Regions from separate parts of the Slackia sp. genome, predicted to be linked through region 3. Evidence: predicted binding sites of a transcription regulator. Region 3 holds the regulator's gene; each other region holds the start of a gene.

Evidence for each region. Region 3 encodes LexA, which represses DNA repair genes until DNA is damaged. Its sites were predicted from a motif close to CNAACANNTGTTNG; they were not measured.
Region 1: a site for LexA is predicted at 8,385-8,398, ahead of ACWI8T_RS05060 (putative DNA modification/repair radical SAM protein). Genes of this name have one in related genera too.
Region 2: a site for LexA is predicted at 8,461-8,474, ahead of uvrB (excinuclease ABC subunit UvrB). Genes of this name have one in related genera too.

Annotation. Positions count from the first base shown of each region.
Region 1 covers NZ_CDRRGL010000047.1:2,165-12,622, forward strand. Annotated here, with positions in the region: partial or broken gene ACWI8T_RS05035 (FtsX-like permease family protein) at 1-203, shown strand, start outside; gene ACWI8T_RS05040 (DEAD/DEAH box helicase) at 583-3,174, shown strand; gene ACWI8T_RS05045 (ABC transporter ATP-binding protein) at 3,193-4,968, shown strand; gene ACWI8T_RS05050 (HelD family protein) at 5,215-7,380, opposite strand; gene ACWI8T_RS05055 (LOG family protein) at 7,691-8,224, opposite strand; gene ACWI8T_RS05060 (putative DNA modification/repair radical SAM protein) at 8,443-9,759, shown strand; gene ACWI8T_RS05065 (C69 family dipeptidase) at 9,853-10,458, shown strand, end outside.
Region 2 covers NZ_CDRRGL010000001.1:14,374-24,831, forward strand. Annotated here, with positions in the region: gene ACWI8T_RS00065 (DUF4428 domain-containing protein) at 1-54, shown strand, start outside; gene ACWI8T_RS00070 (hypothetical protein) at 92-502, shown strand; gene ACWI8T_RS00075 (hypothetical protein) at 749-2,197, shown strand; gene accB (acetyl-CoA carboxylase biotin carboxyl carrier protein) at 3,068-4,954, shown strand; gene accC (acetyl-CoA carboxylase biotin carboxylase subunit) at 4,958-6,301, shown strand; gene ACWI8T_RS00090 (3-deoxy-7-phosphoheptulonate synthase) at 6,702-7,733, shown strand; gene coaE (dephospho-CoA kinase) at 7,804-8,397, shown strand; gene uvrB (excinuclease ABC subunit UvrB) at 8,528-10,458, shown strand, end outside.
Region 3 covers NZ_CDRRGL010000031.1:6,657-17,114, forward strand. Annotated here, with positions in the region: gene recA (recombinase RecA) at 1-16, shown strand, start outside; gene ACWI8T_RS03930 (regulatory protein RecX) at 86-916, shown strand; gene rny (ribonuclease Y) at 1,157-2,686, shown strand; gene ACWI8T_RS03940 (ATP-binding protein) at 2,777-3,859, shown strand; gene ACWI8T_RS03945 (stage V sporulation protein S) at 4,041-4,334, shown strand; gene miaB (tRNA (N6-isopentenyl adenosine(37)-C2)-methylthiotransferase MiaB) at 4,378-5,739, shown strand; gene miaA (tRNA (adenosine(37)-N6)-dimethylallyltransferase MiaA) at 5,729-6,682, shown strand; gene hflX (GTPase HflX) at 6,692-7,987, shown strand; gene lexA (transcriptional repressor LexA) at 8,073-8,741, opposite strand; gene ACWI8T_RS03970 (hypothetical protein) at 8,851-9,249, shown strand; gene nrdR (transcriptional regulator NrdR) at 9,536-9,985, shown strand; gene dut (dUTP diphosphatase) at 10,040-10,458, shown strand, end outside.

The DNA of each region.
Region 1 (10,458 bases), on a different contig from region 3:
AGCCGCTCATCATCGTGTCGCTTACGGCGATATTCAAGGCAATGCTGCTCTCGTACAGCGGCAACATCGAGATTTACGTGCCGCTGACGTGCATTTTGGAAGTCATCGCCACGGGATTCGCGACCTATCTTGTGGTGGCGCTTCTGCATGTGCGCCATATCAAGAAAGTGCCGCTTGCGCTCGCGTTGAAAAACGCGGAATAGCGAAAGGATTGGGCGTGTAGGCGCTTTGGGAAGGGTCGCGAGAGCGGCCCTTTCTGCGTTAAAATAGTTGATACCCCAACGGCGGTTTGTGTGTCGGGCAGTGCCTTCCTCAAGAAGGGAGGTGATGCCCTATGACCGATTTTTTCACAGAGGTGGCGAACCTCGCGACTGCGCTTGTCGCTCTGGCGACGGCGATAATCGGGCTATCCGTGGCACGTGAGCAGCGCCCAAAGCGTAAAAAGAAAGGCCACCGCCGATAGGGGGTGACCTTCTTCAAGCAATGACGGCATTGCCTGGATTCCACCCGTAGGCTCGCCGTTGGGCTCATTTTATCACCGCATTTTTCTTTTGCCAACTTGATTGGCATGAAAGGCCCACCATGTCAGACGCTCATCCCGAAGATCTTACCGAAGTCGTTGAGGCCGACGAAATCGCAGCCGCCGCCCATGGCGAGCTTGGCCGCATCGCCAACAAGCTCTATGATGAAGACGCCTCTACCGAAGAGTCGTTCATGGCATTCATGGAGTGGTGCGAGTCGCGCGGCATTGAGCTGTGGCCGCACCAGGAGGAAGCTCTCATGGACATCATGGTGGGCGATCATGTGATTTTGGGCACGCCGACCGGTTCGGGCAAATCGCTCGTGGCGCTTGGCATGCATTTCATGGCTATGTGCTTCGGCGAGCGCTCCTATTACACGGCGCCCATCAAGGCTCTTGTGAGCGAGAAATTCTTCAACTTGGTCGAATTGCTTGGCCGCGATAATGTGGGTATGATCACCGGCGACGTGCATATCAACGTCGATGCGCCCGTGATTTGCTGCACGGCCGAGATTCTCGCGAATCTCGCGCTTCGCGAGGGTGCCGAGGCCCAAGTGCATTCGGTGGCGGCCGACGAATTCCACTATTTCAGCGATTTCGATCGTGGCTGGGCGTGGCAGGTGCCGCTGCTCACGCTTCCGAAAACGCAGTTTCTGCTGATGAGCGCCACGCTTGGCGACGTCGATGAAATCGCTGCGACGCTGCAGCGCCAAACGGGCAATACGGTGAGCCGCGTGATGAACGCCCCGCGCCCCGTGCCGCTTTCCTATGAATACGTGAAAACGCCAATCGAGGCCACGGTCGAGCTCGCCTTGCGGGCTGGCGAAGGCCCCATGTATTTGGTGCATTTCTCCCAAGATGCCGCGCTCTCTACGGCGAGCGCGCTTGCGAGCTACGGCGTTGCCACTAAAGCGCAACGCGAGGCGGTCAAGGAGGCCATGAAGGGCACGGCGTTTACCACTGCATTCGGCAAAACGCTCAAGCGCTTGCTCGGCTTTGGCGTGGGCGTGCACCATGCGGGCATGCTGCCGCGCTATCGCTTGCTTGTCGAAAAGCTCGCCCAGCAGGGCCTTTTGCCGGTAATTTGCGGCACCGACACGCTGGGCGTGGGCATTAACGTGCCCATCCATACCGTGGTTTTCACGCAGCTCACGAAATTCGACGGCTACAAAATGCGCCGCCTGCGTTCGCGTGAGTTCCACCAAATCGCCGGTCGCGCGGGCCGTTCGGGCTTCGATAGCGAAGGCCGCGTGCTCGCCGAGGCGCCCGAGCATGAAATCGAGAACTACAAAGCCATGGTGAAGGCTGGCGGCGACGAGAAGAAGCTGCGCCGCATCAAGAAGAAGAAAGCGCCCGAGGGCTTCGTGAATTGGAGCGAGCAGACCTTCGATCACCTCATTGAATCGCAGCCCGAAAAGCTCACGCCGCGTTTGCTCATCACCCATTCCATGGTGCTTTCCGTGGTGGAGCAGGGCGGCGACGCGCGCGCTCGCGTCGAAGCGCTCATTGACGACTCCATGCAGACGCCCGAGGAAAAACTCAAGCTCTCGCAGCGCGCCGACGAAGTGTTCGCCACGCTCATCGATGCCGACGTGGTGGAGCGCCGCGAGGCCGAAGATGGCGGTACCGAATACGTGCTCACGATGGACCTGCCTGATGATTTCGCGCTCGACCAGCCCCTTTCGCCGTTCTTGCTCGCGGCGCTTGAGCTGCTTGACCCCGAAAGCGACACCTATGCCCTCGATGCGGTTTCCATGGTTGAAGCGACGCTCGAAAACCCGCGCCAGGTGCTGCGCGCGCAGGAACGCAAGGCGCGCGACAAGGCTATGGCCGAAATGAAGATGGACGGCGTCGATTACGATGAGCGCGTGGAGCGCATCGCCGAGGTCACCTATCCCAAGCCGCTCGAAGACCTGCTCAATTCCGCCTTCGCGCAGTATTGCGAAAAGGTGCCGTGGGCTCGCGACTTCGAGCTGAGCCCCAAGTCGGTTCTGCGCGACATGCTCGAAACGGCAAGCGACTTCAAAGGCTACATTCAGCGCTTGGGCATCGCGCGTTTCGAGGGCATTCTGCTTCGCTATTTGGCCGAGGCCTTCCGCGCGCTCGATCGTACGGTGCCCATAGACAAACGCGACGAACAGATGAAAGACATCATCGCCTGGCTCGGCCTTGTGGTGAGCTCGGTCGATTCGAGTTTGGTAGACGAGTGGGCCAATGCGGGCGCGTCGCTTGACGCGGCTCCGCCCGAGGCGCAAACCGACGCCGTGGTGCGCGACAGGCGCGGCCTTACCGTGCTCGTGCGCAATGCGCTCATCTCGCGCGTGCGTCTGGCCTCGCTTGGCCGCGTGGCCGACTTGGGCGAGATGGATGCCGATTGGGGTTTTGGCGAGCGCGCTTGGCAGGCGGCGCTTGACGAGTACTTCGCCCAGCACGAGGAAATCGTGCTCGATGCCGATGCTCGTTCGAAGAAATACCTGGTCATCGACGAATCCGATGAAGAGGCGGCCCATGTGTGGCACGTGCGCCAAATTTTCCGCGACGAGTCGGACGATCGAGATTTCAGCATCAGCGCCGATGTCGATCTCGACGCGACCCAGATGGGCGATGGCGTGGTGTTCGCGAACTATCGCGTTGGCTTCATCGACGAACAGTAAAGGTGCCAAAGGGAGCTCATGCAACAATCAACTACACGCCGCACGCTGCATTACTACTGGCAGGTGACGCGCAAGCACAAGGGCCTGTTTTGGGGCCTTGTCGTATCGACGTTCCTTTTCGTGGCGTTGCTTTCGTACGGCAGCCCGTACGTCATGAGCCTCGTCGTCGATCGCGTGAGCGAGGGCGGCGTGGGTCCCGATGAGGTGTTTTCCGCCTACGGACCTTATATCGTGGCGCTTATCGCAATCAACGTCTTCGGCCAGGCCGCGAGCAAGTTTCAAGACTACACGCTTTATAGGCTGGAAATCGCGGCCGCGTATGATTTGGCCACGATGAGCTTCGACGCGTTGTGCAACCAGTCCATGAGCTTTCACTCCAACCGCTTCGGCGGCACGCTCGTGAGCCAAACATCGAAATTCATGAGCGCCTACCAGCAGATTATCGAGACCATCATGTTCCCGTTTCTGCCGGTTATTTGCTCGGTTATTTTTACGTGCGGTATTTTGGCGCCGCGTGTGCCGGTGTATGTGGCTATTCTCATGGCGCTGCTCGTGGTGTACGCCACGGTTTCGTATGTCATGTACAAGCGCATTCTGTCGCTTAATGAGAAGGCGGCGAGCGCTCAAAACCAGTTGTCGGGCGAGCTGTCCGATTCGGTGTCGAATATCCTTGCCGTGAAAACGTATGGGCGCGAAGACTATGAGCGTGGGTTGTTCGATGCGGCGAATAGGGAAGTGGTTGCGCGCGATTCGAAGCGCATGTGGGCTTCGCTTACGCGCGGCATTATCACGGCATCGATTACCGTGATCATTATGAGCGTGGTGGCCGTGTTCATCGCAGGCGGCAATGCGTGGTACGGCATCACGCCGGGCACGCTCGTGATGATGTTCACCTACACCTATACGGTCACGAACCAGTTCAATTTCATCAACAACGGCCTGCAGCGTTTCAATCGCGCGTTCGGCGACGCGAGCGGCATGACGGCCACGCTCGATGAGCCGCGCCTGGTGGCCGATGCTGCCGGCGCGCCCGATTTGCAGGTTCGCGAAGGCGCGATCGATTTTGAAGGCATTGGCTTTTCGTATGGCGACGGCGATACGAAAACGCAGGTGTTCGACGATTTCGAACTGCATATTCCCGCAGGCCAGCGCATTGGCCTCGTTGGTCTTTCCGGCGCGGGCAAAACGACGCTCACGAAGCTTTTGCTTCGTTTGTCCGATATTCAGCAGGGGCGCATCCTTCTTGATGGGCAGAACATCGCGCAATGCACGCAGCAGTCGCTGCGTCGCCAAATCGCCTATGTGCCGCAGGAATCGTTGCTGTTCCACCGCAGCGTTGCCGAGAATATCTCGTACGGCAAGCCGGGCGCCAGCATGGATGAGATTCGCGAAGCGGCGGCGCGTGCGAACGCGCTGGAATTCATCGAACGCCTGCCTCAGGGCTTCGAAACTCAGGTCGGCGAGCGCGGCGTGAAGCTGTCGGGTGGCCAGCGCCAACGCATCGCCATTGCGCGTGCCATTCTGGCCGATTGCCCGGTGCTCGTGCTCGATGAAGCGACGAGCGCGCTCGATTCTGAAAGCGAAGCGCTCGTGCAAGACGCCCTCGCCACGCTTATGAAGGGACGCACGTGCATCGTGGTGGCGCATCGCCTCTCAACGGTGGCGAGCCTCGATCGCATCGTCGTGCTCGATTCGGGCAAGGTCGCCGAAGATGGCCCGCACGAGCAGCTTATCGCCGCCGGCGGCGAATACGCCAACTTGTGGAATAGGCAGACCGGCGCTTATTTGGAGTAGTGCCGTTTCAAAACGGCACTACCGGCTGACGCTGCGCGACAATCTGGCGGCGCATTTCGGGCGTGCGCCGTTTTGAAGAAAATGCAGGGAAGGCCCGGATGGGAGACGCGACGAGACCGTCGGTGTTCAAACTTGCTCTTCGTTTCAAAATGAAACACCGCCAAGCGAGCGCAGAGCGAACGCAGTGAGCGGTAGCGAGCTGTGGTCTCGTCGCGCCTCCCACCCGGGCCTTCCCGAACAGGTAACCTACTTCTTTAGCAGCGGCGTAATTTCTCCGCGGCACAGAATCTGAACCGAGCGAGTCGCGCGTGAAACGGTGGTATACAGGCGGTTTTTCGCCACGCGGTCATCGGCGGGGAATACGCGTGCGCTCGCGTCGGGCACGATCACGTGGTCGAATTCCAGGCCTTTTGCCAGTTGCAGCGTGATAATCATGGCGCCGTTCGTGGGCAGCTCGGCTGCCGTTTCCATATCGACCAAGCCATCGGCGGCATCGCCCAAGAACGCGCGCAGGCGCTTGGCCTCGTGCTTCCATGGCACCACGATGGCCGTAAGCCCGTCGTTTTCCTTCGCGTGCGCAACGGCTTCGCGCAATGCGGCGGCGTATTCGTCGTCGTTGCCGTAACAATCGACGCGCACGGGTTCGCTTGCGCGTTGCACCGACGAGATTTTCGCGCGCTGCTCGGCAGGCAAAAGACCTGCGAAAATCTCGGTGATTTCAGGCGAGGAGCGGTAGCTCGTAAGCAGGCTGCAGGTTGAAATGCCGCCGCGCAGACGCGTGAATACTTCGCGCACCTCGGCAAACGACGCCGTGCTGGGGTTGATTGCCTGGTTTTCGTCGCCAAGGAGCATGAAATGCGCGCGACGGAAGAAACGCGCGAGCACGGCGAGCTGGGCCGCCGAATAATCTTGCACCTCGTCGATCATCACGTATTTCGCGTAGGCGTCGCCCAGGCCGGTGATTGCCATCTTCAAATAGAGCCATTCCAGCGCCGAGAGGCTCTTTTCGCCCAAAAGGCGCATGCCAATGCGATCGATGCGCAACCACGCGTCGTCTTGCACTGCGCGGAATGCTCCCTGGTAGCGGTCTTGCAGAAGGCGCAACGCGAAATCGCGCGCCTCCTTTTCGTCGACGGGCGCATAGGGCTCGCCGAACTGGGAAAGCTGCTCGTTGAGCGTCATGCCCTCGAGCTCTTCAAGCACGGCAGAGCCCGACGCGAGCTGCTTCACGCGCGCCTCAAGGGCGTCTTCCAAATCTTCGCGCATGAGCGTGGCGCGGTGCGGTCCGGCGGGAACGTTGCGGTATTTCGCATTCACCTTGCGAATCTGGTTGATGCCCAGAAGTTTCACGTTGCCATGGTGCAGTTCGCGGAAATCATCGTCTTCGAATTCGAGGTTCGCGATGGCTTCGTCAATGCGCCATAGGGCGCTGACGGGCACGCTCTTCTTCTCAGCAGCCTTGTCAAGCGGCATCACGCGGCTCGCGAATTCCGCCCACGTGAGCGTTTCGGGATTGCGTTCTCCCATATCAGGAAGTACGTTCTCGATATATGTGCGGAAAATCGGGTTCGGCGTGATGAGGAATACTTCGCTTGGGTCGAGCTCGGTGCGATTTTGATAGAACAGGTATGCGATGCGCTGCAGAAGCACGCTCGTCTTGCCGCTGCCCGCAATGCCTGCCACCAAGAGCGCGGGAACATCTTCGTGGCGCACGACTTCATTTTGCTCGCGCTGGATGGTGGCGGTAATGGCCTTCATTTGCGCGGTGCGCTGATGCGAAAGCGATTCAAGCAGAAGCGCGTCCTGAATGGCGACGGTGGTGTCGAAATAGGCGTGGAGCGTGTCGGCTTCGATGTCGAACTGGCGTCGGCATGCGAGGTCGACATGGATAGTGCGTCCGTTCGCCACATAGCTCGTGGCCCCGTTGCTCTGGTTGTAATAGGTTTCGGCTACAGGGCTTCGCCAGTCAACGACGAGACGCTTGTAGTTGTCGTCGGAAATGCCGGCGGCGCCGATGTAGAGCTCCTTGGGCGGCTGGCCGGGCTTGAATTGCAGCGCGACTTTCGCGAAGTACGGCTGGCGCAAAAGCAGGCGGCAGCGCGCCAATTTGTCGGCGGTCACTTCCTGCTGCGCGTTGTACGAATCGATGACGCTGTTCACGGCACCGTACGACGCGTAGGTTTCGCTCGTTTCGGTATCGCTCGTGAAGTCGTTCGAGATTTCGGAAAGCAAATCGAGCTTATCGCGTGCGGCTGCGGCGCTCGTGGCTTCCATTTTGCGCACGAGTTCGCCTCGCATCTTTTCCAGCTCGGCGTATACCTCGGAAAGATGCGCCTGTTCGGTGGCGAAAACGGGGTCGTCGGGCGAAGTGCCGAACGCCTGGGCGTCTTCGGCTGCGGTATTTTCTTGCATAGCGGCTCCTAGCATTCGCGGGCCAAAATTCGGACAAACTAGTTTACCCGCATTTCAGCCCACAAGCCAACGGCGTGCCTTGTCGTAAAGAAATCACCATGCATTCGGGCTCTCAAAAGCGCTGCGCGGCCATGGCCATGCTATCCGCGTTTCGAGCCCTGCCTGCGAATGCCGCCTTTGTGCCCGCAGGCCTTGTTGGGGCCAATGCCCTTCGCAGAGGGCCCCTTCGCACCTGCGCATCGTGCTGTTTGCATGGCAGCTTTGCGCGCAAGCGCCGCTTCGAACGCCTTGGTGGAAGAAGGGCGTGCCATTATTTCTCGAGCCAATTGATGATGTCGTCAGGGGTGGTGAAAACATCGCAGAATGCGCGCCAATCACAGGAATTGAGACCCGTTTCGCACGAGAGGTCGAGCATTTCCACGAGCGGTTTGAAGTAGCCGTCAACGTCGAGCAGAGCGCAGGTGGCCTTCAGTTCGCCAGCCTTGATTTGCGACATCACGCTGAAGAATTCTTCGAACGTGCCAAGGCCTCCCGGCAGCGTGACGAAGGCGTCGGACATGCTCACCATGTGCTTGATGCGCGTGGAAAGGTCGGGCTCCTCCACGTTTTCGATGCCTTCGACAATGGCGCGCCCCTTGGCGGTGAGGCCCGTGGTGGTCACGCCGAACACGCGCCCACCTGCAGCGACGGCGGCATTCGCGACATCGCCCATGAGACCCTTGTCGTAACCTCCGAACACGAGCTCGTGGCCGCGCGCGGCGATGGTTTCGCCGAGAGCCTTTGCTGCATCGACATATTTCGCGTCAAGGTTGTCGGAAGAGGAACAGAACACGCAAATTTTCATAGTGCGCCTTTCGATTCTTGAGGTGTTTCTTCCATGCTATCGCAATTGTCCGGGTTCTCCAAAATACGGCAACGTCGTTCGCGGTCTTTGCGGAATGTGGCTTTCGAACCGAAGCTACCGTACAGTCGCGTCGTGACTTTCGCGAAAAATCATCTTGAATCGAACATTTATTCGCTTTAGAATAACGAAAAGATGTTCGATTTTGCGGAAGGGGCGCGGTGGATACAACGGCAAAACTCGCATTGCTCGCTGATGCTGCGAAATACGACGTCGCCTGTACGTCGAGCGGCATTGATCGCGATGCGCGCATGGGCGCCCTTGGCAACGCGACGGCGGCGGGCATATGCCATAGCTTTTCAGCCGACGGGCGCTGCATCACGCTTTTGAAAGTGCTGTTCACCAACGTGTGCGTTTTCGATTGCGCCTATTGTGTGAGCCGCTGCTCCAACGATGTTCCGCGCGCTTCTTTTCGGCCGCGTGAATTGGCCGACCTCACCATGGAGTTCTACCGGCGCAATTACATCGAGGGCCTGTTTCTTTCGAGCGGGGTTTTGAAGAGCCCCGATTACACGACGGAGCGCATTATCGAATGTTTGCGCATCCTTCGCGAGGAATATGGCTTTCGCGGCTACATTCATGCGAAGGCGGTTCCGGGAACATCGTCCGATTTGCTGGCAGCACTCGGGCTTCTCGCCGATAGAATCAGCGTGAATATGGAGCTGCCGTCGAGCGAAAGCCTTGCGCTTTTGTGCCCGAATAAAACGCGCGATTCCATCGTTGCGCCCATGCGCCAAATTCGCGAGGGCATCGCCGAAGATCGCGATACGCGGGCGCTTATGCGGCGCGATGCGTGTTATATGGCGCAGCGGCGTCCTGCCCGAAAAACGCGCGCATTCGCGCCGGCGGGGCAAAGCACGCAAATGATCATCGGCGCAACCCCCGAAACCGATTTCCAAATACTGAATCTCTCCTCGTCGCTCTATAAAACGATGCATATGAAGCGCGTGTTCTTCTCGGCGTATTTGTCGGTAAACGAAGACGATTGGCTGCCGCAGGGAAATGCCGTGCAGCTCGATAGGGAGCACAGGCTTTATCAGGCTGATTGGCTTATGCGCTTCTATAAGTTCGACGCAGCGGAGCTCATCGATGAGGGCCAGCCGTTTCTTGCCACCGACATCGATCCGAAGGCGAACTGGGCTATCAACCACCTCGATAGGTTTCCCATCGAGGTGAACACTGCGCCTTATGAGGAACTTTTGCGCGTGCCTGGCATTGGGGTGCGCGGGGCGAAGGCGATTGTGGGTGCGAGGCGCGCCACGGCGCTCGGTGAAGCCGAGCTTCGCAAGCTCGGCGTGGCATACAAGCGGGCTCGGTTTTTCATTACGTGTCGGGGTCGCTATCAGGGCCATGGCACGCGCTTTGACAAAGAGAGCTTGCATGCTCAGCTCGCAGCGCCCATTCAGGCGGGGTCGCATGGCCGTCGGTCGGGCAAAGTGCTCGCAGGGCAAATGAGCCTTTTCGATGATGGAGGCTAGGCGCTTCAGCGCATATTTTTAGCTACTATAGGGCGCAGGTGAAAATGTCTCAGCGCGCGCATGCGTTGGGGCTTTCGTAGAGGAGGAAACGGTATGTCGAAAAAAGGGTTCGATGGCCTTATGCGCCGCTCGTGCACATCGGTTCTCGTGGGCCGTGCCGCAACGCGCGACGGCTCTATTCTCATTGCCCGCAACGAAGACAACACCACGCCTGCTGCGCCGAAATCGCTTCGCATGGTGCCAGCGGGCGAACGCAATGGCGTCGAGCTTGTATCGGGCGCGAACGGGTTTGCCATCACGTTGCCTGAAGGGGGCCTTCGCTATTCCGCCATGCCCGACGTTACGCCCGAGGAAGGGCTTTTCGAAGAGGCCGGCGTGAATGCTGCCCATGTTGCGATGTCGGCTACCGAAAGCGCGCTGGCAAACGATCGCGTTCTGGCATTCGACCCCTATGTGGAAAATGGCCTTGCCGAAGATGCTATGCTCACCGTTGTGCTGCCTTACGTGAAAACGGCACGCGAAGGCGTGAAGCGTTTGGGCGAAATCGTGGCTGCGCATGGCTCCGCCGAAAGCAACGGCGTGTTGTTCGCCGACCATCTGGAAGCGTGGTATATGGAAATCGCTACGGGCCATCATTGGGTTGCTCAGCGCATTCCCGACGATTGCGTTGCCGTGGTCGCGAATCAGCTCTCGATCCAG
Region 2 (10,458 bases), on a different contig from region 3:
ACGCCGGATGCTTCTGGGCGCTGCGAATACTGTGGCGGCGCCATGGGTGCATAAGCTACAAGGGGAGGAACCCAAGAAAGGAAGTGGAACAATGAAACGTACCACGAAAATCGCAATCGCAATTGCCGCCGTATTCGCGCTGTGCCTGGGCCTTGTTGGCTGCGGTGGCGGTGATGGCGCCGACTACACCAAGAACTTCACGGGCGATTGGAAACTTTCCGGCATGACCGAAAATGGCGAGGCGATGAGCGAAGACGACATCGCGTTCATGGAGAGCTTCGGTATGACGGTGACCCTCACGCTCAATGAAGACGGCACCGGTTCGCTCGTCATGTTCGACGAGGCTATGGACGTTTCTTGGGAGCCGAAGAGCGCGACTGAGCTCGATGTGACCATCGACGGCGATACCACGACCGGCAAGCTTGCTGACGACACCATCACGCTGGAAGCGGGCGGTGACGCTATGTCCTTCGTACGCGTCGAGGCTGATGCGGGCAAATAGCCGATTGTGCAACGCCAATTGAATATCGAATCGAAGGAGCTTGTGGCCGAATGGCCGCAAGCTCCTTTCGTTTTGCTTGGACTCATATTGCAGCTGGCTCGTTTTTCGGTAGGCGTAGATGCGCTGCTGCTTACGGGGCGACTTTGGGTCGAGTGGGTCGTGTCGGGGGCTTATTTTGGGCCAACGGGGAGTGATGGGGTGAGGCGTTTTGCGCGACCCTGTTTTCGAGGCGAGAAAGGAGTTCTCATGGCTGTCGAATCGGTGAACTACCAATGCCCCGCATGTGGTGGACCCCTGCATTTTTCTGAGTCGAAAGGCCTCATGGTCTGCGACTACTGTGAAAGTTCTTTTGAAGTTGCGCAAATTGAGGCGCACTATGCTGCCAAGCAGTCTAAGGCCGATGCGTCGGCGGTGGCCGCAGCCGAGCGTGCGGCTTCCGGCGAGATGAGCGCGTTTGAGGCCATGGGCGCAACCGACGGCGTAGCGGTGGCCTTGACCGAGGATGTGTTGAATGCCGCTGCCGCGACAAGCGGCCACGCAAGCGAGGGCGATGAGGTCATTGCGTCGTTTCTCTCGCGCGCCTCGTGGAACGAAGGCGAGCGCGACGGTTTGCGGTCGATGACATGCTCGTCGTGCGGCGCGGAGATTACGTGCGATGCAACGACTGCGGTTTCGGAATGCCCATATTGCGGCAACCCCGCGCTGGCCCCGGGCGCGTTCGTCGACATGGCACGCCCCGATGGTGTGGTGCCGTTCAAGCTCGACAAAGACGCTGCAGTTGCTGCGTTGAATGACTATTACAAGGGTAAAAGGTTCCTGCCAAAGAAATTTATCGCCGCGAACAAAGTCGAGCATATCCAGGGCGTATATGTGCCGTTCTGGCTTTACGATGGTTCGGTTGAAGGAAGCGGCACGTTTGAGTGCCGCAATGAGCGCACCTATCGCTCGGGTGATGAGGAAGTAACGCGTACGACGGTCTACGAGGCCTATCGTGCGGGTGATTTGGATTTCGAGCGAGTTCCCGTTGACGGTTCGGCGAAAATGCCCGACGGGCACATGGATGCGATCGAGCCGTACGATTTCGACGAGATGAAACCTTTCTCGGTCGCGTATTTGCCGGGCTATGTTGCCGAGCGCTATGACGAAGATTCGAAAGTGTGTTCCAACCGCGCCGAAGAACGTATGCGTCGTTCCTTCGAGCACGATTTGCGTGCAACGATTACGGGCTACGATTACGTCGATACGGGAATCGTGCGCTCCACGACGCAGATGACGGGTTGCATGCAGGCGCTTCTTCCGGTGTGGATGCTGCATACCACGTGGGAGGGCAATGACTACCTGTTCGCCATGAATGGACAAACAGGCCGATTCGTTGGCGATTTGCCCGTTGCAAAGTTCAAGGTTGCGGCGTGGTTCTTCGGTATTTTCGTTGCGCTTGCCGCCGTGCTGTTCGGCCTCGATATGGGCGTGTTCCAATTCGATGACACCCTGGCGAGCGTATTCGTGGATGGCGTGATTCCTGCAGTGGTTGCGGCGGTTGTGTGTATCGTTTTCTACAATCAAATGAAAACCGCCGAAGTGGCGAGCGATGCCCAGGCCTATCGATCGTTTGAGGGGTTGAATCTTACCGGCGAAAGCGAGCATTTCGTGCGTGAATACGAGACGCGCCGCCGCATCGAGAAGAACGACGATTAGCCAAACCCGGCAATTAGCGAAACTCAAGGTTTCAAGTCGAACATATGTCGCGGCGGCTTTCAGTCACCGCGACATATTGCCTGTTGGGCATTTTATTGGTTTGGCGTCGTAAAGGGCTTAGCGATTGGATTCGCTCGGGTTGCGGTTCGAGCTTCGCAAGCATGGCTGCGCCTAGTTTCAAGGTATTGCTCATCATCCAGCGTAAAAGAAAAGTGCAAATAGTGACAAAAGTTGTGAATTCGGGGGCTTCAAAGGGCCCTTTTTTTGGCGAAATAGGACGTTGTGAGTCCAACCGCCTTTCGTGGATTCCGTATCGACCATTCGTGACCTGGGGTTACTCGTTTGCACAGAAAAGCCTCCTCGGTTTTATGCCCCCGAATTCGCAACTTTTGTCACTTTTGGGCAAATTGTTTTACGCTGGCGGGCTTTAGCCCATGTTGCTTCGCACAGCCGTGAGGCGTTTCGTGTCCACAAGTTTCGGGCGCGCTTCTCGTTCGGGTCGGTCGGCCTGCCTTGGTTGCGTTCGCTCCGAACCGTCATTGAATTGCGGGGGATTGATAAGTGCTGCTGCTTGTTTGGGCAGATCTTTATGTTTCTTTCTTTTCTAAAGTGTAACGTGGCTGCTACCGTCTCGACAAAAGGCACTATCGCGCGATATAGTGCTTGAGCGCCTTAGTTCGACCGTATACCCGTTTGTCTAGAGAATTCGTTCGTCAGGCTCGGTATACTAGAGGCGTCATTCTGGGGGTTTCGGAATGTAAATATGTTTGTAAGCGGGCGTCGGGTCCGCGTGAGGCAGCGCGCATCCGACGGCCGCTTTCATGCTGCCGTGCATGTGCGCGGCCTTATAGGGAAAGTGAGAGGTGAAGCATGCCTGGTTTGCAATTGATGGATACCACCATTCGCGACGGCCAGCAGAGCTTGTGGGCTACCCGTATGTCGCTTGGCGACATGCTGCCCATCTTGCCGAAGATGGACAAAGTAGGGTATTGGGCCGTTGAGGCGTGGGGCGGTGCGACGTTCGACACGTGTCTGCGTTTTCTTGACGAGAACCCGTGGGAGCGTCTGCGTTCCATCAAGGCGCATATGCCCAACACCGATTTGGCCATGCTGTCGCGCGGCCAGAACCTGGTAGGTTACAAGCATTATTCCAAGGACATCGTGAACCGTTTCATCGCATGCGCGAAAAAAGACGGCATTCAGGTGTTCCGCGTGTTCGACGCTCTGAACGACATTCGCAACGTCGTCGACAACGCCGAGGCTATTAAGGCGTACGGCGGCTGGTTCGAGGGCGCTATCTCTTACACCGTATCGCCCGTGCATACGCTCGATGGCTTTTTGGAGTACGCCCAGAAACTGAAGGACTTGGGCGCCGACTCCATCGCCATCAAAGACATGGCGGGCTTGCTTACTCCGTATCGCACCGAGCGCCTGGTGAAGGCGTTCAACGCCGAAATTGGCCTGCCTGTGCACGTGCATACGCACTATGTTGGCGGCATGGCCCCCATGAATATCATCAAAGCGGCAGAAGCGGGCGCGGCCATTTGCGACACCGCGAGCGCGCCGCTTGCGTTCGGCAACTCCCACCCCGCGGTCGAGACGATCGTTGCTGCTCTGCAGGAAAGCCGTTACGACACGGGCTATGATTTGGAGCTGCTGTTCGAGATTGCCGAGTATTGGGAAGAAGTGCGCAAGCGCGGCCACTATAATCGCGGCGTCTCTTCGCTCACTCATATGAAGGTGTACTCCCACCAGATTCCTGGCGGCATGATGTCAAACCTCATGGGCCAGCTTGAGATTCAGAAGGCGACCGATCGCCTTGACGAAGTTATTCGCGAGATTCCGCGCGTGCGTGCCGAGGTCGGCTTCCCGCCGCTCGTGACGCCTATGAGCCAAATTGTTGGCACGCAGGCCGTGTTCAACGTGCTTACCGGCTCGCGCTGGAGCGTTGTTTCCAAGGAAATGAAAGATTACCTGTGCGGCTACTACGGCAAGGCGCCGGGCCCCATCGATCCTGCGATTTATCAGAAGGTTGTCGGCAATTCCGAAGTGCTGTCGCCCGATGTTTCGCCCGCGTCGCTGAACACCACGACGTTCGACGAGCTCGCCGAGGAAATCGGCGATTTGGCGAAGAGCGAAGAAGACGTGCTCATGTATGCCTTGTTCCCGAACGAGGCGCGCACGTTCCTCTCGAAGCACCGCGCAACCGAGAAAGTTGAATTCTTGCTGGAGAACGAATCCAGCCTTACCAAGGAGGACGATTACGTGGATATCAACCAGATTCGCGAACTGCTGAAAGTCGTTGAAGAGTCGGGCGTCGGCGAGATTTCCGTCGAGGAAGACGGCATGCGCATCAATGTCCGCATGCCTGGTTCCGTGCCCGCGGCCGCCGCTCCCGTTGCTGCGGCTCCCGCTGCCGCCGCTGCCCCGGTCGCCGCGCCCGCTGCGGCTCCTGCCGCCGCGCCCGCTGCTGCCGCGCATCCGGCCAATTGGGTATGCGTGAACGCCCCCATGGTCGGCACGTTCTATGCCGCCCCCCAGCCTGGTGCTCCGGCCTTTGTGAAGGTGGGCGACGAGGTTGCTGCGGGTGAGACGCTGTGCATCGTTGAAGCCATGAAGCTCATGAACGAGATTTCCGCTCCCGAGATGGGCACCATCCGCGAGATTTGCGTGGAAGATTCCGAGCCTGTCGAGTTCGGCACCCCGCTGTTCTGGATTGAGCCGCATGGCCAGGCCGTCACGGGCGAAGGGGCGTAAGGCATGTTCGATAAAATTCTTGTCGCCAACCGCGGCGAAGTGGCGTTGCGCATTATGCGCGCTGCTCGCGAGCTGGGAGTGAAAACGGTTGCGGTATATTCCACGGCCGACAAAGACACGCTGCCCGTTCGCTATGCCGACGAAGCCGTATGCATTGGTCCGGCTCCTGCTGGCAAGTCGTACTTGAATATGGCGAACATCATCGCCGCGGCAACTACCACGGGTTGCCAGGCTGTGCATCCGGGCTATGGCTTCTTGGCCGAGAATTCCGATTTCGCACGCGCATGCGCTGACAACGATTTGGTATTCATCGGCCCCGCCCCCGAGTGCATCGACCGAATGGGCGATAAGGCGGCTGCGCGTGAGACCATGATGATGTGCGGCGTGCCTACGGTTCCTGGTTCCGACGGTGTAGTCGAGAGCGTCGATGATGCGCGCGAGTTCGCTGAGCGAGTTGGCTACCCGGTGCTTATCAAGGCATCTGCTGGCGGCGGTGGCAAGGGCATGCGCGAAGTGCACGCGCCCGAAGAGCTCGCCGATGCGTTTATGGCGGCGAAGGCCGAAGCAAAGGCCGCGTTCGCAAACGATGACGTGTATATCGAGAAACTCGTATTGCGTCCTCGCCATGTTGAGATTCAGGTGCTTGCCGACGACTTCGGCCACCAAATCGCCCTGTGCGAGCGCGACTGCTCCATTCAGCGTCGCCACCAAAAGCTGCTCGAAGAGGCTCCGTCGCCCGCGCTTGACGAGACCTTGCGTCGCAATATGGCGGTGGCCGCCGTTAAAGCCGTTCGCGCAGTCGATTACCGCAATGCGGGCACCATCGAGTTCTTGCTCGACAACGACGGCAAGTTCTACTTCATGGAAATGAACACGCGCGTGCAGGTCGAGCATCCTGTGACCGAGCAAATCACGGGCGTCGACATTATCAAGGAGCAGCTGCGCATCGCGTCGGGCGAGCCTATGAGCTGCGCCGACGAGGCGCCGTTTGTGCCGAATGGCCACGCAATCGAATTCCGCATCAATGCGGAAGACCCGGAAAACGGCTTCCGTCCGTGTCCAGGCACTATTACGCGTTTCGATGTTCCGGGCGGTCCGGGCGTGCGCGTCGAAGCGTACGTTCAGGCGGGTTCGGTTATCTCGCCGTTCTACGATTCCATGGTGGCGAAGCTCATCGTATGGGGCCGCGATCGTGATGAAGCACTGGCCCGTGGTCGTCGTGCGCTTTCCGAGTTCAATATCGAAGGCATTGCGACCACGATTCCGTTCCATCAGGCGGTGCTGGAAAACGAAATCTTCCAGCGTGGCGAAGCCCATACCGACTTCATCGAGGTCACGGGGCTGTAATGAATCGCGCCGTTCTCTAGAGCGATTACCTGCGCAACGTCGGGAAGCCCCCATATGGGGGCTTCCGTTGTTTTGGGATGCATGGAACAAACGGGTCTATGGGGCTAAGTGGGCGATGGGCCAAACAAGCTTATGGGCCAAATAGAAGCATGGGGCAAACGACGCATGGAGCAAACCGGTCTATAGGCCGACCGGACGAACGTGCAATCGGATGTATGGGTCACGGCGCGTACCCTTGCGATATAACGCGGGAACGCATCTCTGGTATTTCGCTATGGGATTCAACTTCGATCCGGCGGAGCGCTCGATTTCCGCGGTTTTACGTTACCATGGGGAAACTCGTTTGCGCATTACTCATGGTCGCGTTTTGCGGCCTTTTTCATATGGAAAGGAATTCCTCATGGGAATGCACGTGAATTCGGCACTGCCCGATCCGGCGCAGATTAAAGAAGAACTGCCGCTCGCACCAGAACTGAAGGCTTTGAAGGCCAAGCGCGATGCTGAGATTCGCGACGTATTTACGGGCGTCTCGAACAAGTTTCTCGTGATTGTCGGCCCTTGCTCTGCCGATAACGAAGACGCTGTGTGCGAATACACGAGCCGCTTGGGCGAGCTTGCGCGCGAGGTTTCTGACAAGCTGCTGATTATTCCGCGCATTTACACCAATAAGCCGCGCACTACGGGAGAGGGCTACAAGGGCATGCTGCACCAGCCAAACCCCGAGGCCGCGCCCGATTTGTCTGCTGGCATTCAGGCGATTCGCCACATGCACATTCGCTCTATGGCCGAAAGCGGACTCACGGCGGCCGATGAGATGCTGTATCCGGAAAATCGCAGCTACCTCGATGATATTTTGAGTTACGAGGCTGTAGGCGCGCGTTCGGTTGAAAACCAGCAGCATCGCCTCACCGCAAGCGGCATGGATATTCCCGTCGGTATGAAAAACCCCACGTCGGGCGACCTCTCGGTGATGCTGAACTCCATTGTTGCGGCGCAGCATGGGCATAATTTCATCTATCGCACGCACGATGTGACCACTGATGGAAACCCTCTGGCGCATGCGATTCTGCGCGGCGGCGTTGACAAATACGGCACGACGCATCCGAATTATCATTACGAAGACTGCATTCGCTTGTGGAAGATGTACGGCGAGAAGGGGCTTGCTAATCCCGCCGTGGTGGTCGATGCGAACCATTCGAATTCGGGCAAGCAGCACAAAGAGCAAATTCGCATCGTGGGCGAGGTGCTGCACAATCGCAACTATAACGAAGATTTGCGCACGCTCATCAAGGGCGTGATGGTCGAAAGCTACCTGGTGGAGGGCCGCCAAGATATCACCGAGCACATGGAATACGGCAAATCGATCACCGATCCGTGCTTGGGATGGTACGATACGGTAAGCCTGATTTATCACATCGCTGAGAAGTGCTGATTTCGCCGTTCCGCCGAGCGGCGAATCGCAGACGTTTGCTTGACTTGGGATTTAATTATTGGAGGTGGCGATGAAAACCATCGCGCTTGTTGGCGGCATTGGGTCGGGGAAATCGACCATTGCCCATATGTTTGCCGAGTTGGGCGCGGGCATCATCAATCTGGATGATGTGGGCCATTTCGTGCTTACGACTCCTGGCGTAAAGTACGACATTGCGCGCACGTTCGGCGCGAATGTATTCGATGAGCGCGGCGAGGTGGTGCGCAGCCGCCTTGCCGCCGCCGCATTCGATATGCCCGAGCATACGGAATGGCTTAACGCCATCACGCATCCCGTCATTATGCAGGAGTGCCGTCGCCGCATCGGCGAGCTGGGCCAACTGCACGACATGGTGGTTGTGGAAGTTACTACGGGCGTCGAGGGCAAGCGCGATGTGCGCTGGGCCGACGCTCTGGTTGCCGTGGTGGCGCCCGCGTGCGTTCGCATGGAACGCGCTTGTGCGCGTGGCGACCAATCGACCGCCGATGTGAGCCGTCGTATCGCTTTGCAGAAAACCGACGCGCAGCTTGCGGCGATCGCCGATTTCACCATCGACAACGGCAGCGACCTTGAATCTGCTCAGGCAGAGGTCAAGCGCGTGTACGACGCCGTTATGGCGCAGTAAACTCGAATGATCACGGGGAAGGCGTCGATGCATGCGGCGCCTTTTTTATTTGCGGTGCGTTTACGAACAGCTGTTCGTTTTATGATAGCATAGATTGATGCAGGGTCGCATCGCGTGAAAGGGAGTTCGCATGAGCAGCCACTTGAGCAATATCGAAGGCGCCGCTATGGAGGGCAAATTGCCTGAAGTGCGTCTTGCGAATGCGCCGTTTCGCGTTGTGAGCCCCTACGATCCTTCAGGCGATCAGCCTCAGGCCATTCAAAAGCTCGCCGACGGAGTAGAGCGTGGCCTGCGCTACCAAAACCTTTTGGGCGTCACGGGTTCGGGCAAAACATTCACCATGGCGAAAGTCATCGAGGCAACTCAGAAGCCCACGCTCGTCATGGCGCCGAATAAAACGCTCGCGGCCCAGCTTGCGGCCGAGCTCAAGGAATTCTTTCCCGATAATGCAGTGGTCTATTTCGTTTCGTATTACGACTACTATCAGCCTGAAGCGTACGTGCCTTCGACCGACACCTTCATTGAGAAAGACGCATCGATCAATGAAGAGGTCGAGAAGCTGCGCCATGCTGCGACATCGAGCCTGCTATCTCGCCGCGATGTGATCGTGGTGGCGTCGGTCAGCTGCATTTACGGTATTGGCTCGCCGATGGACTATGCGGGCATGGCGGTGTTTCTTGATAAGGAAAAGCCCGCTGAGCGCGACGATGTGATTCACGAGCTTATTGATATCCAATATGATCGCAACGATTATGAACTCAAGCGTGGAACCTTCCGTGTGCGCGGCGACGCGCTTGATGTGTTTCCGCCGTACGCCGACAATCCGGTGCGCGTGGAATTCTGGGGCGATGAAATCGAGAGCATCCAGGAAATCGACAACGTGACAGGCGAGAAGCTCAACGAATTCGAGGCATTGCCCATTTGGCCTGCGTCGCATTACGTTACCGCGCGCCCGAAAATGGACCGAGCCATTCAAACCATTCAAGACGAGTTGCGCGATCGATTGGCGCAGTTCAAAGCCGAAGGCAAGCTGCTCGAGGCTCAGCGCTTGGAAATGCGCGTGAATTACGATTTGGAAATGCTCGAAACCATGGGTTTTTGCAGCGGCATCGAGAATTACTCGAGGCATCTTGATGGCCGTGCGCCGGGCGAGCCTGCGTATACGCTTCTCGACTATTTCCCGAAAGATTTCCTCTGCATCATCGATGAAAGCCACGTTACGGTGCCGCAAATTCGTGGCATGCACGAAGGCGACCGCAGTCGAAAAGTCACGCTCGCCGAGCATGGTTTCCGTTTGCCGAGCTGTCTCGACAACCGCCCTTTGCGCTTTGACGAATTCGAGCAACGCGTGCCCCAGTTCATTTACGTGTCGGCCACGCCGGGCGACTATGAGGAAAAGGTCAGCCAGCAGCAGGTCGAGCAAATTATTCGTCCTACGGGGTTGCTCGACCCCGATATCGATGTGCGGCCTATTGCGAGCCAAATCGACGACATTATCGACGAAGCCCGCGAGCGCGCTGGTGCCAACGAGCGCGTGCTCATTACCACGCTCACGAAGAAAATGGCGGAAGACCTCACCGATCATCTGCTCGATCAGGGGATTCGTGCTCGCTATATGCATTCCGACATCGCGACGCTCGAGCGCGTCGAGATTCTGCGCGATTTGCGCCGTGGCGAATTCGACGTGCTTGTGGGCATCAATCTGCTGCGCGAGGGCCTCGATTTGCCCGAAGTGTCGCTCGTGGCTATTCTTGACGCCGATAAAGAGGGCTTTCTGCGCAACTACCGCAGCCTTATTCAGACGATCGGCCGTGCTGCGCGAAACGATCATGGCCATGTGATTATGTATGCCGACAAAATCACCGATTCCATGGACAAAGCGATCTCTGAAACGCGTCGCCGCCGCGAGATTCAGATGGCCTATAACAAAGAGCACGGCATAACGCCGAAAACTATCAAGAAGGCTATCAACGATGTCATGGGCTTCATGAACGATGGCGACGGAAACCAGGTGGGCAGTGCCGAAGAGGTGAACCGACAGCTTGCCGAGCTTTCGCGCGG
Region 3 (10,458 bases):
CGAAACCGAGGAATAAGTCTTTTCGCGCCCGTTTTTTGCCCATGGCAAAGCGGGCGTTTTCTTTATCGTGGCGATTGGGGCCGATATGCCATATATCGATAAACAATATGCAGAAGAGCTTTTGAAGAAATCTCAAACCCGTATCAACGATGAACTTTTGTACACCGTTGGCGGTACAGATCAAGGGGTGGCGAAACCCCAAACTCGTTTCCGTGACATGTCTTCGCTTGACGTCGACGACGCGGGGCAAGAGGCATGCACAGCTCGTAAGTCGCACGGCGCCTGTTTCGGTTTGCTCGATCAAAATGGGCTCCACTCGAAATCTCGCAGTCAATTGCGTTTGCAGAAAACATCGTTGAGCCTTGAGCCAATCGCGGTTAAACGCACCGAAGACGAAACAAGGGCTTTTGAAAAAGTCACTCGTCTTGCCTGCTCACGAGAGCGCGGTTCTCGTGAGCTCATCGATCGGCTTGTACGCGACGGGTTCTCGCAAGAAGTGGCGGAATCGGCTGTGCGGCGTGCTCTCGATTGCGGCCTTATTGACGATACGCGCTATGGAGCCGTGCTTATTCGTACGCGCGTCTCCCAAGGGCGTGGGCGCAAGGGTATAGAAGACGAGCTCGAAAGGGCAGGAATTGCCGCAAGCGACATTCCGGGGTGGCCAGAAGAATTCTTTTCCGTCGATGATTTTGATCCGTTCCGCGTTAACGCCAATGCTGAAGATGACGTCGTTGGTTATACGTTTGGCAGCGAGTCGAGCGACGAACAAGAAATCGAGCGCGCCCTCGCGCTTTTGCGCCGAAAGCCGCCGCGGTCTAAAAATGTTCAGGCCTCCGCATATCGCAAACTTGTAACGAAGGGCTACTCTACGTCGGTTGCGAGTGCGGCGACTCGTCGTTTTATGAAGGAGAATTAGGACCGTGTGCGATTTATTTCAAAACGGTGGAGGGAAAACGCTCGAGCACGGTGTATCATGAAAGAGCTTGAGTGCATTAGTGCCCATACGGCACTTTCTCGATATATAACAATTGCATAGCCGATTCTTTTCTCGGCGTTAGCGCTACTGTTGTGTATTCACTCATGCCAGGCATATGCCCGGCATTTTCTTTGCCGGCAGCCTGTCTTCGTGTATGAAATTAGAAGAAAGGGGAGGCCGATGGAAATCGCACTTTTGATCGTCGGCTTGGCCGTTGGCATCGCCGGTGGCTATTTTATTACCCGCTACGTCGCAAATTCGTCCACCAAGCGCGCCCATGAAGAGGCTGAACAGGTGGTATCTGAGGCGAAGCGCCAAGCGGAAACCATGCGTCGTGAGGCTGTGGTTGAAGCTAAAGACGAAGTGTTCAAAATGAAGCAGGAAGCTCAAGCTGAGCACAAAGAGCGCATGAAGGAAGTTCGTGCAGCTGAAAATCGCGTTTCTCAGCGTGAGGAGTCTGTCGACCGCCGCGTCGAGAGCCTCGATGCCCGCGAGCATCAGCTCTCTTCTATGCAAGGCCAGGTTGAGCGTCGCGAGCGCGATTTGAACAGCGCCATTCATGAAGTGAATGTGCGCCTTGAGCATGTCGCCGGCATGACTCCTGAAGAAGCGAAGAAGGAGCTGCTCGACAACCTTCGCGATGAGGTTACGCATGAAAGCGCCGCCATTATTCGCGAGGCGGAGCAGCGCACCAAGGCCGAAGCCGATAAGAAGTCGCGTGAGATTTTGAGCCTCGCCATTCAGCGCGTCGCTGCCGATCACACGGCTGAAACTACGGTGAAAACCATTCACATTCCTTCCGACGATTTGAAGGGCCGCATTATTGGTCGCGAGGGCCGCAATATTCGCAGCTTCGAGCAGCTTACGGGTGTGAATTTGCTCATCGACGATACTCCTGAGTGCGTTACCATTTCGTGCTTCGATCCCGTTCGTCGCGAGATTGGCCGCGTTACTATGGAAAACCTCATCGCCGACGGCCGCATTCACCCTGCCCGCATCGAAGAGATGTACGCGAAGGCTGAAAAACTCGTGAACCAGCAAATTCAAGAGGCTGGCGAGCAGGCGACGTTCGACGTTGGCATTCATGACTTGCACCCTGAACTTGTTCGCACGCTTGGTCGTCTTCGATTCCGCACCTCGTTTGGCCAAAGCGTCCTGAACCATTCGCTCGAGGTCGCGTACCTGTGCGGCGTTATGGCTTCTGAGCTCGGCCTTGATCCTGTTCCTGCCAAGCGCGCGGGTCTGCTTCATGACCTCGGCAAAGCTGTCGACCACGAAGTCGAGGGCCCCCATGCCGTTATCGGTGCCGACCTTGCTCGTCGCTTCGGCGAAAGGCCCGAAATCGTTCACGCGATTGAGGCGCACCATGCCGATGTCGAGCCGAATAGCGTGCTCGATGTTTTGGTCCAAGCCGCCGATGCCGTTTCCGCTGCTCGCCCTGGCGCTCGCAAAGAAAGCCTCGAAAGCTACGTAAAGCGTCTTGAGAAGTTCGAGGAAATCGCGAATGCCCATAAGGGCGTTGAGCGTACGTACGCCATGCAGGCGGGTCGCGAAATCCGCGTTATGGTTGTCCCCGAGATGGTCGATGAAGCTGCTGCCGTTGTTTTGGCGCATGACATCGCCAAGCAAATCGAGGATGAAATGCAGTATCCCGGCCAGGTTAAAGTGGTTGTCATCCGTGAAAGCCGCGCCGTCGACTATGCGAAATAACCTCGAATGCAAAAGAGGCGCCGCATGGCGCCTCTTTTGCATTCCATACGAGCGATGGAGCCGTGCGACTCTTGTACGAAGGGTGGAAGAATGTCCGATTCCGAAACGCTTGCTGCATTTCTTGATTCCACGCCTGCTGGCACGAGGCTTCGTGTTGAGGACGACCTCGGAGATGGTTTCGTTCGACTCCGTGTGTCTGAAGCAGAGCGACGACAGGCCAAGCAAGACATTCGCTGCGTTGAAGACGCGGTGATTGAAATGCTTCGCAACGCGCGCGACGCCCATGCGCGCACCATTATTATGGGAACGTCCCGTTCAGGGGATGCTCGTCGCATTGTCGTGGCCGACGACGGCGACGGCGTTCCCGAACGGTTGCGCGATCGAATATTCGAGCCGCGTGTTACTTCGAAGCTCAATTCAATGACCATGGACGAGTGGGGCGTGCACGGACGCGGCATGGCCCTTTATTCCGTTCGTGAAAATGCCGAGCGCGCTGAATGCATCGCCTCCGTTGAGGGCAAAGGCAGTATCTTCCTCGTCGAGTTCGATTGTTCGAAAACGCCTGAGAAAAGCGACCAAAGCACTCCGCCGTCGCTTGTAAAGCAGAGCGACGGAACATGGATCGTCAGCTCAGGTCCGCATAACATTCTAAAAACAGCATCGGAATTCGCGCTTGCGAATCGAGACGTATGCACGCTGTATCTTGGAAGCATCATTGACTCTGCGGCGACAATGTACGCATTCGGGCGGCAATTCCCTTGCCCGAACAACCTCGCGAGCACTGCTGCGCCCATAAAAAGACTTGGTCTTATGCGCGACGCAGCTTCACTGGTCAATGCCGCTCAAGATATTGGTATTGCCATGTCTACGCGCAGCGCACATCGTATTCTTGCGGGGGAGATAGCTCCGCTTGCCCCGTTTCTCGAAACGTTAGATCGCGTGCGCGAATGTGACGAGGAATCACCGAAAAAAGGCGTCAAGTCGAATAATCCTACGAATCGCGACTTCAGGGGACTTAAAATCGCGCCAGATGACATGGATGCCTTCACCTCTTCCTTGAAGAAAGCGTATTGCGAGCTCGCCGAGTCATACTATCTTGAACCCAATGTTGAGCCTTCAATACGAATAACGGCCGATGGCGTGCATGTGGTATTTCCCCTTTCTAAGCTCTAGGGCGGCTTTGGGGGGCGCAGCCGTGCGAACTGTTTCTTCCTGCGTGTGAGTAATGTGGCTCGAGCGTGCTCGCGCGCAGTTCAGCCGCCCCATGAGGTACAATCACTCAGATAAAAAGATGCTTGAGCCCCTAAGGCATAGACACAACATAACGCACTCTAAACATCGTAGAAGGACGCACATGCCAGAGCATTTTGAAAACGGGCAGCATGCAGGCTGCTTAAAGGTATCGTCGAAATCGTCGCCTGCATCGGTCGCTGGCGCTATTGCCGGAATGATTAAAGACGGTTCGTGCGTAGAAATTCAATCGGTCGGCGCGGGTGCTGTGAACCAGGCTGTAAAAGCCATTGCGATTTCTCGCGGCTTTCTGTCACCCATCGGCATCGAAATCGTCTGCGTGCCATCATTTGCCGATATCGTCATTGATGGCGAATATCGCACCGCTATTCGCTTCAATGTCGAACGTCGCTCGTAATTTTCCGAACATCTAATCTCAGTAGAAAGTGGTAGCTCGCTGTATGCTGTCTCCAATTTCCGATAAGACCTTTTTCCTGCAAGTTTTCGGCTGCCAAATGAACGAACACGATTCCGAGCGAATCGCAGGCATGCTCGAATCGCTCGGCGCGATTCAGGTACCCGAGCTCGAAGAGTCTGAAATCGTCGTATTCGTGACGTGCTGCGTACGCGAAGCCGCCGATACGCGCCTTATGGGCCAGGTCGCTTCGATGAAGAACATTCCGCTTCCACAGGGAAGCAAGCTCGATAAGCGCATCGTGTGCATTGGAGGATGCATCGGCCAGCGCGATGGCGCGAAGCTCATGGAAAAGCTTCCGCATGTCGACGTGGTGTTCGGCACGCAGAATATCGATCGCTTGCCGCGCCTCATTGAATCGGTGCTTGTCGGCAAAGGCCATCAGGCCGAGGTATATGAGGCGAGCGAAAAATTCGCCACCGACCTGCCGAGCAAACGCGTGCATACGTGGGCCGCATGGTTGCCTATTACCTCGGGTTGCAATAATTTCTGCACCTATTGCATCGTTCCTTACGTGCGCGGTCGCGAAAAGTCGCGCACCATTGAAGATGTCGCGGCGGAAGCGCAGGCTCTCGTCAACGACGGCGTGAAGGAAATTACGCTGCTAGGCCAGAACGTGAATTCCTATGGCCGCGATCTGTACGGCGAGCCTCGCTTCGCCGATGTGCTGCGAGCCGTGTCGGCGACGGGCGTGGAGCGCATTCGCTTCGCCACGTCGCACCCCAAAGACCTTACCGATGAGGTTATTGCGTTATTCGGCGAGTTGCCTAACCTCATGCCCGCTCTGCACCTTCCCGTTCAATCGGGCAGCGATCGCGTGCTGAAGGCCATGAATCGTCGCTATACCGCTGAGCACTATCTTGATTTGGTGCGAAAAGTGCGCGAGGCGAACCCCGATGTCGCCCTCTCCACCGATATTATCGTCGGCTTCCCGGGCGAAACAGAAGAAGATTTCCAGGCGACCGCCAACCTCGTGCGAGAAGTCGGCTATGGACAGGTGTTCACTTTCATTTATTCGAAGCGCGAAGGCACGCCTGCTGCCAAAATGGAAGACCCCACGCCGCGTGAAACCATTCAACGTCGTTTTGACGAGCTTGTTGATATCGTACAAGAAGGCGCGCATGAGCAAAACCAGCGTTTCGCGGGGCGCGTTCTTGATGTGCTCGTTGAAGGTACATCAAAGCGCGATGAAGACGTGCTTGCAGGCCGAAGCCCCCATAATGTGACCGTGCATGCCCCCATTCCCGCCGGCAAAACTATCGACGAGCTCGAGGGCACTATTGTGAAGGTTCGCATCGACGAGTCTCTCACCTGGTATCTGTCGGGCGAGGTCGTCGATGCCGAATAGCACGGTCGAGCACCGTTTGGAGCTCTCGAACCCCGTAATCGTGATTGTTGGGCCCACTGCGTCGGGTAAAACCGATGTCGCCCAGGAAATCGCTCGTCGCGTGAACGGGGAAGTAATCTCGGCCGATTCCATGCAAATTTATAAAGGCATGGACATTGGAACAGGCAAGTTGCCTGAGTCGGATCGACTTGTTCCGCACTGGGGGTTCGATATTCGCGAGCCAGGTGAGGCATATTCTGCGTCACTGTTTCAGGAATATGCGCGAAGCTGTTTCGCCGACATCGACGCGCGTGAGAAACGCTGTGTGCTCGCGGGGGGAACGGGTTTCTACGTTCGCGCCGCCATCGACGATTACGATTTCGCATCGGGCGAGCAGGTGAACAATCCTATACGTGAAAAGTGGTCCGCTTTTTTGGCTGAGCAGGGGAGCGATGCTCTTTGGCGAGCGCTTCAGCAATGCGACGCCGCAAGCGCGGCCATCATTCACCCACACAATTCAAAACGCGTGTTGCGCGCTCTCGAAATGCTCGAGCTCGACGGTGTTTCATACGCCTCGCAACATGAAGGGCTTGCGACGCTTGGTCAGGCGGTGCCTGCGCTATTTTTCGGGCTTTCGGTTGACCCTGAGCTTTTGAAAAAACGCATTAACGCGCGTGTTGATGGCATGTTCGAAGCGGGGCTTGTCGATGAGGTTCGTACGCTTTGCGACAAAGGCTTCACCGAGGCGCTCACAGCGCGAGAGGCTATTGGATATAAAGAAGTTGTCGAGGCGCTCGAAGGTCGCTGTTCGATGGAGGAGGCTTCCGAGGCCATTAAGCTTGCCACGAGGCGTTATGCGAAACGTCAGCGTTCTTGGTGGCGCCATGACGAGCGCGTTCATTGGGTTGCTGCGGATGATGGCGACGTCGCGCGCATAGCCGACGAAATTCAACAGATGCTCTAGGAGGTCAGTGTGTCTTTCGCCGATTCACTTTCTACGATGGATGAGGGCTGCGAGCGCGCCATTCTCGTCGGTATTCAGCTTAAAGGCGACGATGCCTCTACGCTTAGGTCATCTCTTGAGGAACTTGCGCGTTTAACCGACACGGCGGGTGCTGAAGTGGTAGCGACCACCTACCAAAAGCTTGAGGCACCGAACCCGCGCACGTTTGTCGGTTCGGGCAAGGCGGAAGAAATCGCCGAAATGTGTCATGCGTATGCGGCTGATATCGTGATTTTCGACGATGAGCTTACGCCGTCGCAGCAAAGCAATCTTGAAAAAGCAGTGCCGAAAGATGTGAAGGTCATTGACCGAACGGCGCTCATCCTCGACATTTTCGCGTTGCATGCCACCACGAAAGAGGGCCGCCTGCAGGTACGGCTTGCCCAGAATCAATATCTGTTGCCTCGTTTGCGCGGCATGTGGGCACATTTGGCGAGCAACCGCATGGGCGGCGGCGTGGGTTCGCGTTTTGGCGAGGGTGAAAGTCAGCTTGAAGTCGATCGTCGAATGGTGCGTAAGCGCATTACGTCAATTCGTCGCGAGCTTGAGCAGGTTTCGCGCATGCGCGAAACGCAGCGAAGCGCGCGCTATGCATCAGGTGTGTTCAAAATTGCCGAGGCTGGCTACACGAATGCGGGCAAATCGAGCCTGATAAACCGTCTCGCCGAAGCTGACGTGCTTTCATACGACAAGCTGTTTGCCACGCTTGATTCAACTACGCGCAAGCTTGTGTTGCCTGAAGGCCGCGAGGTCACGCTTACCGATACCGTTGGCTTCATTCAGAAGTTGCCAACAACTCTCGTTGAAGCCTTTAAGAGCACGCTCGATGAGATTCGCGGCGCCGATTTGGTGCTGCATGTGATCGACGCGTTTTCAACGGAGCGCGAGATGCAAATGCGCGCCGTTGAAGACACGCTTCAGCAAATCAACGCACAGAACATTCCACGTATTACGGTATTCAATAAAATCGACTTAATAGATGAGGCTGAGGCCGCCGCGCTTACGCGCTTGCATCCGGGAGCGGTGCTCGTGTCGGCAGCAACAGGGCAGGGTTGCAACGAATTAATCGAGGCAATCGCGCGTGCCGCTACGGCTACGGAAGAAACCATGAATGTTGTAGTGCCGTTCTCGCGTGGTGATTTAGTATCGCTTGCTCACTCGAAATGCACCATCATTGCTGAAGTGTTTGATGAAAACGGAACGAATCTTACGGTTCGCGTACCTCGTGATTTGATAAGCCAGTTCGAGCCTTACAAAGCTTCGTAGGAAATGTAAGGCCCCCGGTGCTTCGTTCGATAACGGAGCACCGGGGGCCTGCGTAGTTCTTGCTACGAGTTAAGGTTGCGGTTATTTAAAGACGACGGAACACAGCGACGACTTTACCTGCGATGGAGACGTTCTCGCGCACAATGATGGGTTCCATCGATGAATTTTCGGGCTGCAAACGCACGTGACCTTTTTCTTTATAGAAGCGCTTCACCGTTGCACCATCGTCGACGATGGCGACGACGATATCGCCGTTGTTGCAGGTGGGCTGTTCTTTCACGGCAACATAATCGCCATCGTTGATCCCGATTTCAATCATGGAATCGCCGCGCACCTTCAAGAGGAACGAGCTCGAATCTCCCACGATTTCGACGGGGAGGGGGATTGTTTCCGTTACATTCTGCTCAGCAAGAATGGGCAAACCCGCGGCAACATTGCCAACAACAGGAAGCGAAACCACATCGGAAAACGCCCCAGCGCCAACTGGCTCAAGCTCGGGTTCTTTCGGCTTCTGATCACGGCCAACGATGGTAATGCATCGAGATTTCAAAGGGTCACGGTGGATATAGCCCTTTTCTTCAAGCGTTTTCAAATGCACATGAACGGTAGAAGGCGAGGAGAGGCCTAATCCGTCGCAAATATCGCGAACCGTAGGAGCAATGCCCGTTTCATCGATTTGCTGTTCGATGAAATCAAGCACGGCCTTTTGCTTCTTCGTTATTTTCTTGGTGTTCTTGACCTCTTCGGCGCCCATGCGAACTCCTGTCGAACAAATGTTTGAAAAATTATTGACACGAACTTTTGTGCGATTTATTATAACCACGAACAAAGGTTCGTTGCAAGTGCTATTCGAAGGAGTTGCCATGAAAACGGTTGCCAACAGCACAAAATCCGCTTATCCCTCATACGATCAGGCCGATTTCTTTGATGGCACCGCTGCGCGCAAAATCAAACATGGGGCTCGCATCATTTCGATTGACCGTCGTTCCGTCCATGCGTCTGGCGCGATTGAGCAGGAAACGTCGCGTCGAAGCGAGAGGGGCGCCCATGCGTGCTCCTCTCATGTCCAAAGCGCTTCAACGTCAACGTTTCGCGACGATTTTGCATTTTCGGTACGCGCTCTAGGTGCGTTCGAACTCCTTGACCCAAGCAGCGAAACCGTCGCTGACCATACGTTGATCAATGCCGCGCCTTCGTTTTCGAAGCTTACTGCCGCTGGTTTTCTTGCTTTTCTTGCCACGCTTTTCATTATCGTGATTTAGCTTAATCTTTGCCTGCCGTCGCTTTTGCTGCATTAAGCGACGGTGCGGCGCTGCGTACACGATAAGCATTGCAACAATTCGTTTCCTCGTATAATCAATTGCTAGGCGTTGCATGAGACCTTACCGAGAGCCAATTCGGATTTTGCGGTTTGCTGAGCTCTCTTTCTTATCGTGTATATTCTTTTTCGTTTCGGCGGCATTCGCTTCAAGCGTGTATCATGAACCGCATATTGTCGACCCGTACGCTTGCTTCGCTCTATGCGAGGTGGGTATGATTGGAGGGCATATGCGCTGCCCCGTTTGTGGCCACCCCGAATCCAAAGTCGTTGATTCTCGTCCTTCCGATGAGTTCAACTCTATTCGCCGTCGTCGTGAATGCCTGAAATGCGGAAACCGTTTTACGACCTATGAACGCCTCGGCGATAACCCGATTATCGTTGTGAAATCTGATGGTACGACGCAAGTTTTTGATCGCGAGAAGCTCTATCGCGGCATTAGCATCGCGTGCGCCAAACGCCCAAATATCCCGAACGAAAAGAAAGCGGAAATTATCGACGACATTGAAGCCGAGCTTCGTGCCGCAGGCCGCCTTGAGATCAAATCAAAAGATCTTGGCGATATCGTTCTTGAACATCTGCGCGGTCTTGATGACGTTGCCTATATCCGATTCGCGAGCGTCTATAAAGATTTTCAAACTGTTGAAGAGTTCCGCGAAGCACTCGAAGGTCTTCAGTAAACGAACTCCAGTTTGCTTTATATGTGTTGCATGAACAATAGGAAAGTTGGCAAAATGGCTTCTCTCGTTATTCCCATTACCAAACTACGTGATGATGCGGTAATTCCATCGTATGCGTATCCTGGTGACGCCGGTGTTGACTTGCGTGCCGTAGAATCTGTATCACTTGCCCCATATGAGCGCGCGCTTGTTCCCACGGGTCTCGCGATTGCGATTCCCGAAGGGTATGCGGGCTTCGTTCAGCCACGTAGCGGACTCGCCATTAAGCAGGGCGTTACCGTGCTCAACACTCCGGGTCTTATCGATAGCCACTATCGCGGCGAACTCAAAGTTGCGCTTATCAATCTTGACGCCCATTCAGCTTTTGAAGTCGCACCGGGCGATCGAATCGCCCAACTTGTCATCCAGAAGGTTGAAAACGTCGAATGGAGCGTTGTTGACGCGCTCGACGAAACCGAGCGGGGCTGCGGCGG